DNA from 2 places in the Gluconobacter sp. Dm-73 genome. Region 2 is predicted to be linked to the other one. Evidence: riboswitches for the same ligand, from Rfam matches in the RefSeq annotation. Region 2 holds a riboswitch; the other holds the start of a gene.
What was found. A riboswitch is a leader RNA that binds a small molecule or an ion and turns the genes downstream of it on or off. The one in region 2 is predicted to bind thiamine pyrophosphate.

Region 1: it holds a riboswitch for thiamine pyrophosphate, as region 2 does, so the genes downstream of both, thiC (phosphomethylpyrimidine synthase ThiC) here and JK176_RS04065 (TonB-dependent receptor) in region 2, are expected to answer to the same signal.

What each region holds. Positions count from the first base shown of each region.
Region 1 covers NZ_JAERLW010000008.1:63,499-67,876, forward strand. The annotation lists gene JK176_RS09940 (DJ-1/PfpI family protein) at 11-826, opposite strand; gene JK176_RS09945 (SDR family oxidoreductase) at 1,071-1,817, shown strand; gene JK176_RS09950 (SgcJ/EcaC family oxidoreductase) at 1,795-2,349, shown strand; TPP riboswitch at 2,404-2,537, shown strand; gene thiC (phosphomethylpyrimidine synthase ThiC) at 2,648-4,378, shown strand, end outside.
Region 2 covers NZ_JAERLW010000003.1:147,881-152,258, reverse strand. The annotation lists gene JK176_RS04065 (TonB-dependent receptor) at 1-2,196, opposite strand, end outside; TPP riboswitch at 2,289-2,418, opposite strand; gene JK176_RS04060 (methyl-accepting chemotaxis protein) at 2,606-4,033, shown strand; gene JK176_RS04055 (MFS transporter) at 4,161-4,378, shown strand, end outside.

The sequences.
Region 1 (4,378 bases), on a different contig from region 2:
TCTCTACAGATTAAAGAACCGGGCGCATCAGGCCGTTCTGAGAGCCCGGAAGTTTCTTATAAACCACGTCACGAATTGCCGGGGGCGCCTCCGCAGGATTGCCAGCATGAAAAGGTGGCTGCGGATCATACTGCACAAGAAGCTGCACTTCCTGCGCGGCTTGCGCCCCACGGAGTTCAGCCGCGATCGCCAGACCGAAATCAATACCGGCCGTTACTCCGCCGCCACTCATGAAGCGTCCATCCTTCACAATCCGCGCAGGATCGGGAATGGCTTCATATTCTTTGAGGATGTTCAGAAATGCCCAATGACAGGCACTCCGCCGTCCCTTGAGAACCCCTGAAGCCGCAAGGATAATAGAGCCGGTACAGACGGAGGTTACATATCTCGCCGTCTCGGACAGACGCCGGACATGCCCCAGTGTCTCGGGCTTCATCATGGCCGAAAGATTCAGGGCGCCAGGCACGCAAATGACATCGACCTTGTCGATATCGGAAAGCTTTTCCGTTGGCCCGAAAACAATGCCCTTTTCCAGCGTGACGAAACCGCCCTCAGGACTGGCAAAACGAACATTCGTGTTGGGAATGCGCGACAGGATTTCGTTGGGGCCAGCAAAATCAAGAAGTGTTCCGTTCGGATAAATCGCAAACAGAAAATCTATAGGTTTTTCGGCTGTCCCCGACACAGCCGCCCGTGCGCTTTCCGGCAGAAGGCGCGTTGCCGCCGTTGCAGCAATCGCAGCGCCCCCCATGAGCATCATGCGCCGCCGTGCGCTCCCTGCCTCGGTCAATTCTTCCGGGAAGGTTTCATCGAAAATTTCAGGCATCTCCGTCTCCTCATGTCTCCTGCCCCATAGGGCTGGTTGCTGGACGGTCTTGAGACGTAATGCTCTGTGAGAATTTCCTAAAGGACCTATTTCCCTTGTTTTGCGCCATATGTGGATAGCAAGGCGATATGTCTTAAATAGAGGGAAATACGTCCTTTAGGTCATAATGCGTTTTGATAGGATCAACGGAAACGGTGATCGCGTCCGGGACGCCTGTCACGTTTTTCTAATATGGGGATCTGATATGAGACTTTCGGGAAAAACTGCCCTCATCACGGGCGGTACGAGCGGTATCGGCCTTGCGACTGCAAAGCGGTTTGTCGCAGAAGGAGCGCGCGTTGCCGTCACGGGGCGCGATGAAACCCGGTTTGCCGATGTGCATGCAGAACTGGGCGGAGAGGCGCTGGTTCTGGCGGCCGATGTGCGGTCTGTCGACGCCATGACCTCCGTTGCGGACAAGGTCCAGAAGGCATTCGGCGGCCTCGATATTCTGTTTGTGAACGCCGGTTACGTCATTCCGACACCCTTACAGTCAATTGGTGAACGTCAGTATGACGACGTCATGGATGTCAGTGTCAAAGGTGCCGTATTCACGATGCAGGCGGCACTCCCCGTACTGCGTGAGGGGGCATCCGTTATTCTGACGACCTCGTTTATCGACCAGACCGGCAAACATGCCCTGTCGCTGGTTGCAGCCGCCAAAGCGGCAGTCCGGTCTTTCGCGCGGAGCTGGTCCTATGAGCTGCTCGGTCGCAAAATCCGTGTCAACGCGGTCGCACCCGGCGGGATCGAAACGCCGCTTCTGAACAAGATCGGTCTTTCTGAAACCGAAGTGGAAGACTTTAAAACCCAGTTCGCTGCGAGCGTTCCTCTTGGACGCATGGGCCGGGCTGAAGAAATCGCCGCTGCAGTTCTCTACCTCGCAAGCGACGAATCCCAATATGTCGTCGGCACAGAACTGGTGGTCGATGGCGGTTGTTCGCAGCTTTGAAATACAGGATCGATCGCTTCAACGACTTTTTATCACCGGGACATTCGTCATGACATTTACAAAACCGTTCGCTTCTTTTCTCGGCGCCTCGATGGCGCTCGTTCTGCAATGCGCGCCTGCCATGGCAGCCAGCACGCAACCGTCGGATGCGGCTGCCGTAAAGGCTGTGACCGAGCAGTTCGCTGCCGATCTCGCCAAGGGCGATCTTCAGGCAATTTCGCGCCTCTACACTGATGACGCCAGACTGCTGCCCCCCAACGCAGACCCAATTTCCGGCCGGGCTGCCATTCTCGCTTATTTTGAGAAGACCTTGCGGCCTGATCTCGTTGGCGGTGCCACATTCGATCACTATGAGATTTATGGTGGTGAAAACGCTGCAACCAGCCTTTCTCAAATCAGGATGCTTGATACCAAAGGTCAGGTTATCGAGCGCGGCAAACAGACGATCGTTTTGCTCAAGCAGGATGGCAAATGGAAGATCCATCGAGATATGTGGTCAGATAATTCTCCCACTCATGCTGCAGAACCATAAGAGCACGGCAGACGCACTCTGCTCTTGATCTTCTGACGCTTCTCCAGCACTGTCGCTTCCTGTCAGGGGAGTCCCGCCTAGGGGACTGAGAGGCCAATTGGTGACGTCGGGAAACCGGCGCCACGGTGAGGCGACCCTTTGAACCTGACCCAGTTGATGCTGGCGTAGGAAGACCGGAGGGCATGTCCTTCTCGGGCCGATCTGGCCTTTTCCGTGTCCGTTAGGGCACTGGGGGCGGCGGCTCCCTTTCTGCCTCACGTTTCTTGGGTCTTTTCGAGTGCGCTTGAGGAGACACCACATGAACGCTTCCATTCCCGCTATTACGACCGGTCCTCTGCCGGCCTCCAGCAAAATCCATGTCCGTGGCGTGCATCACGACATCGCAGTGCCGCTGCGGCAGATTGCGGTTTCAGGTGAATGTCCGCTGAATGTCTATGACAGTTCAGGCCCTTATACCGATCCCGCCGTCAGCATCGACATCGCAAAGGGCCTGTCGGACAGCCGGGGCAACTGGCTTCGCGATCGTGGAGACGTGGAAGAGTACGAAGGGCGCACGATCACGGCAGCTGATAACGGTTTTGCACAGGGGGATCGTCTGACTCCGAGCTTTCCGCAGCAACGCCGTCCTCTGCGGGCTGTTGGAGACCGCGCGGTGACACAGATGGCCTATGCCCGTGCGGGGATCATCACGCCGGAAATGGAATTTGTCGCCATCCGCGAGAATATCGGCCGGACGGAAGCCCTGAAAGAGGCGCGCGACGGCGAGGATTTCGGAGCCAGCATCCCGGATTTCGTGACGCCGGAATTCGTGCGGCAGGAAATTGCCTCGGGTCGGGCCATCATTCCCGCCAACATCAATCATCGCGAACTCGAACCGATGATTATTGGCCGGAACTTCCTTGTGAAGATCAATGCCAATATCGGCAATTCGGCCGTGACGTCTTCGATGGAAGAAGAAGTCGAGAAAATGGTGTGGTCCATCCGCTGGGGCGCGGATACGGTCATGGATCTCTCGACGGGCCGTAACATTCACAACATCCGCGACTGGATCATCCGCAACGCACCCGTGCCGATCGGGACGGTTCCGCTCTATCAGGCGCTGGAGAAGGTCGGCGGAATTGCGGAAGACCTGACATGGGAAATTTTCCGCGACACACTGATCGAACAGGCGGAGCAGGGGGTGGATTATTTCACCATCCACGCCGGTGTCCGTCTGCACATGATCCCGCTGACGGCCCGCCGCGTGACGGGCATCGTTTCCCGCGGTGGCTCCATCATGGCAAAATGGTGCCTGCATCATCATCGCGAGAGCTTTCTGTATGAGCATTTCGATGAAATCTGCGATATCTGCCGCCGTTATGACGTGTCGTTCTCGCTGGGCGACGGCCTGCGCCCCGGTTCGATTGCAGATGCCAATGACGCCGCGCAGTTCGCAGAGCTGGAAACCCTTGGCGAACTGACAAAAATCGCCTGGGCGAAGGACTGTCAGGTCATGATCGAGGGGCCGGGCCATGTGTCGATGCACAAGATCAAGGCCAACATGGACAAGCAGCTAGAGCACTGCCATGAGGCACCGTTCTACACGCTTGGCCCACTAACGACCGATATTGCGCCGGGTTACGATCACATCACTTCTGCCATTGGTGCGGCCATGATCGGCTGGTTCGGCACGGCGATGCTCTGTTATGTGACGCCCAAGGAACATCTGGGCCTGCCGGACCGGAACGACGTCAAGACCGGCGTCATTACCTACAAGCTCGCGGCCCATGCGGCGGATCTGGCGAAGGGGCATCCGGGCGCGCAGATGCGTGACGATGCGCTGTCCCGCGCGCGGTTCGAGTTCCGGTGGGAAGACCAGTTCAATCTGGGGCTGGACCCCGATACGGCGCGATCCATGCATGACGAAACCCTCCCGAAAGAGGCGCATAAGGTCTCGCATTTCTGTTCGATGTGCGGGCCGAAATTCTGTTCGATGAAGATCTCCCATGACATCCGGGCGGAAGCGGAAAAGCAGGCTGGGATGGAAGAA
Region 2 (4,378 bases):
ATCCGAAACGCGCTCGTCGTTCATGAAGGTCGCGTACTGGTGGCCGGTGTAATGCACGGTGGCGACGCCGAAGATATGCCCGTCATCGTAGCTCAGCCCGGCCGCGGCCTGAAGCGTCGGGCTGCGCACGGCGATGCGGCCACGGGTGCGCAGCAGGTCGCCGCCCGACATTAGGTCGTTGTCGATCGTGGCATGCAGGTACTCGCCCGAGACATAGGGGCTGAAATGATGCCAGGGGCGCAGACCGATTTCCACGTCCACGCCGCGTGAGGTCTGGCCACCCGCGTTCATCGTCGTGCTGACGACGGAGCCGTTCTGGACGGCCTGCGTGGAGATCTGGCGGTTGGTGAAGTTGTAGTTGAACAGCGTCAGGCTGCCGATGATCCAGCGTCCCGTGCGGCGGTATCCCAGCTCTTCGGAAAGGGAATATTCGTTGCGGACATCGGCCGATCCGGTTCCGTACATTTCGCCCGAAGAGGGGTCATAGGTGTTGTACAGCGCGCTCTGGTCCGGGGCGCGGAAATTGGTCGTGGCGTTGAAGAAGATCTGGTTTTCCGCGTCAATGCGCCAGCGCACGCCGAGGCGGGGCAGGGGCTCCATGCTGTTGGAGCCGACATGGTATTGCGGGCCCGGCATGCTGTTCGTGCCATCGCGGCTCATCATGACGGCCTTGAACCCGAGGTCGATGGCCAGATGGTCATGCAGCAGGGACATGTGGTCGCCGACGAATAGCGCGTTGGTCTGTGAAATAGTGTGAAAGCTGCCGCCCAGAAGGCGTTCGCCGTTGGACAGGCGGATCACGTCGCGGCCGTTTTGCGCCCAGATGTCCGGCGCATAGCCGTTGGTCTGGACCGCCGTGAAGGGCTGCTGCTCGTTGTCGTCACCGTAATCGTACCAGTACCCGAGGACGAAATCGTTCCAGCCGGTTTTGTAGTGAAGCGCGCTGGTAAAGCCCGAGCGGTAGCTGCGCTGGGTGTAATCCGCGCGGACGACGCCCACGCCGTCCTGCGCGCCGGGAAGGTTCAGCGTGTCGGACAGGGCCTGTGTGCCTTGGTAAAGCCCGGTTTCGGACAGGGTGCTTCCGCCCGGCCAGTTACCATATGCAAGCTGCGCGTAGGGTGTGACGTCCAGCGTCAGATGGTCGGTCAGCGTCAGATGGACCGGCGCGCCGCCGTAAAGCGTGCGCTCTCCGTCCCGCCACAGACGCCAGTAATTCGCGCCGTTTTCCGGATTGCTGCTGTCATAATGGGCCAGCAGGTTGTTCTGGCCTTTGATCCCGTCCGATTTCCATGTGTCCATCGTGGGTTCGGGATACCAGCTTGTGATGGTCGTGTTGAAGGTGCCGATGAGGCTGGCGCGGTTGCCCTGCCCCCATTCCTTGAGGAATTTGAAATCGACATGCTGCTTTTCGTCGCGTCCCGGTCCGCGCCAGTTGTCGGTCGCGCCGTGGGAGTAGGACACGAAGCCACGGATGCCGGTATGGGCGATGTCGCCGGTGTCGAGGCGGATGAATTCGCGGTTGGTGTTGTAGGATCCGTAAGACACGCTGGCGTCTCCACCTGCTTTTTTGGCGGGGTCGCGGAAGGTCAGGTTCATCAGGCCCCCGGCGGCGTTCAGGACCGGGCTGTCCAGATCGGCCGAGCCCTGCGACAGGGCGATTTCCTGATAGTTCTCACTGTCTGCGAACTGGCTAGGCGTGCCGGAATAGGCGGCGACGTCGTTCAGCGGCATGCCTTCGAGCACATAACCGATGGCGCTGTTATCGAGTCCGCGGACGGTGATGTCGGTATTGGGAGAAAATCCCATCGGGTCGGACGATGACACATTGGCGCCGGGCAGCATGGCGGCAAGCTGGAAGGCCGTGGCCATGGGAGCCTGTTTGGAAATGAAATCCTGACTGACCGTGCTGACGGATTTCACGCCGTCCTGCGGATGGATCAGCCCGCCTCCCGGCTGGTTTCCGGAAGCGGTGTCTGGAATTCGGTGGACGACAATATGCTCGGCAGGGCCAGATGCAGTGGCAGGGTGCTGTGCAGTCGCGGCTGAAGGGGCCGGGGCTGTGTGATGGGCTTGCGGTTTCCTCGTATCGGCCGCGTGGGCGACGGACAGGCAGACCGTGGTGCCGATCAGGGCGGGCAGGATGCCATGATACCGCAGGCGGGACGCAGCAGAGTCTCCGGGGTGTCCGTGGGCCATGATGGAAAACGCCTCGCCTGCAAGCAATGGGTGTTCAGCGCTGACAGGAAAGGGTCAAGCTGCTGGCTGGCGGGATCGTGAGAATGCGTCCGGCAGGCAGCGACCACCATCCCTCCGCCAGTGTGAACTGGATCAGGTTCAATGGGTCACTGCGCCCTATGACGAACAAGCGTCATGCCAGCAGAATCTCAGCCCCTTGCCGGGGCTCCCCACGGTGAAACCTCAGCAATCCTCCGGGGACGGAAAATTGTCAATATGAGCAGATTCTGTCAGGGCCGTGCAGGGGAAGTGTTGCAAACAATTTCGAGAGTATTCTTCATTCTTTATTAATAACGACATGTATAGTTTTCAAAAAACATCACGCCAGTGCCTGAACGGGGCGTGAGACCTGAGGTCAATAAAGGCGATCATGCTAAACTGGATTGAAAAAACGGCCTATGTTCGGCAGAAAATCAAGGTGCTGTTTGCGCTTCTTGTTCTGATCGCCGTAGTACAGTTTGTGGTCGAACAGCTTTGTGACCGTCTGTTTGTTCATTACCAGCATGAACAGATGCTGTCGCAGTGCATGGGGCTGCTGTTTCAGGTTGGACTGACACTTCTGATCGCCCGGTTCGCCATTCATGTGATTGCCGTGCCTTTCGAGCAGATTACCGCTGCGACGGAGAAGGTTGCGAGTGGCGCTCTCAACATCACCATTCCGTGCCTTCATCATCGTGACTGTGCGGGGCGGCTGGCACGCTCTCTCCAGTTGTTCCGGGAGAACAGTCAGAAGCAGTTGGCCCTTCAGGAAAATTCGGCGGAAGAAGCGCGCGATGCGGCGCAGATCCAGAAGGAACTGTCCGGCCGCAGCGAGCGGATTCGCCGTGTGCAGGATGAGACGATCGGAACCATCTGTGCCGGGCTGGAGATTGTGAAGGAAGGAGATCTGACCTTCATGTTCGGCGACGGTTTTCAGGACCGGTTCGAGGAATTCCGGCAGAATTTCAACACGCTCATCCAGATCTACCGGACGGCGATCGCCAAGATTTCCGATGCGACTTCCGTCATCGCTAACGGAACCGCCGAAATTGCCTCGGCTTCGACGGAACTGAGCGGACGGACGGAACGTCAGGCCATTACCCTGGCCCAGTCTGCCGCCTCCATTAACAGCATTACCCAGACGGTCGGCAAAACGGCGCGTTCTGCGGTGAGGGCGCGTGAAACGGCTCTTGAAACGCGGGGGCAGACGGTCGTGGTTTCGGAGATCATGCATTCGGCCAACCGGGCTATGGGCGAAATCCGGACGTCGTCACGACAGGTCGAGAGCATTCTGGGCCTGATTGAGGAAATCGCGTTCCAGACCAATCTTCTGTCGCTGAATGCCGGGATCGAAGCAGCCCGCGCGGGAGAGGCCGGTCAGGGTTTTGACGTTGTGGCCAAGGAAATCCGGGCGCTTGCGCAGCGCTCGGCCAAATCGGCGCAGGATATCCGCAACATCATCACGTCTTCGGGCCGACAGGTGGAAGAGGGTGTCCAGCTTGTCGGGGACGCGGACCGCTCGATGAAGGTCATCAGTGAGCATGTGGACGGCATCACGTTGCTGCTTGAAGACATTTCCCGCTCCACGACGGGTGAGGCCGAGAGTCTTGAGACGATCAACAAGGCCATCAACGAAATGGACCAGATGACGCAGCGCAATGCCGCAATGGTGGAAGAGGTCAATGTGGCCTGCCGGAATCTGAGCAACGAGGCGAAGGATCTGTTCGCCGAACTGTCCAAATTCCGTTTCAGCCCGGCACAGGCCGCAGGCAGGAGACCGGGGTCCATACCCCGTGAACTGGCTCCGGCGGGTTTCTGAGGCTTTTCAGGAAAGTGAAAGACGCATTTTCCTGACATGTCTCGACATCGGAGCCGATATTCCCGACACTGACGCCCATGGTTGTCAGTCCGCTCTTTCTTTCTGCGCTGAATGACGGGGCCTGCCCATGATGGGCGGGGCCTTCCGATCTCTGGGGCGGCGGAATTACCGCGTCTGGGCCATGGGGGCACTGGTTTCGAATATCGGAACCTGGATGCAGATGACGACGCAGGACTGGCTGGTCCTGACGGAACTCACCCGACATGACGCAACGGCAGTCGGGATTGTTACTGCGCTTCAGCTTGCGCCGCCGCTTCTCCTGATTTTCTGGACCGGAAAAATCGC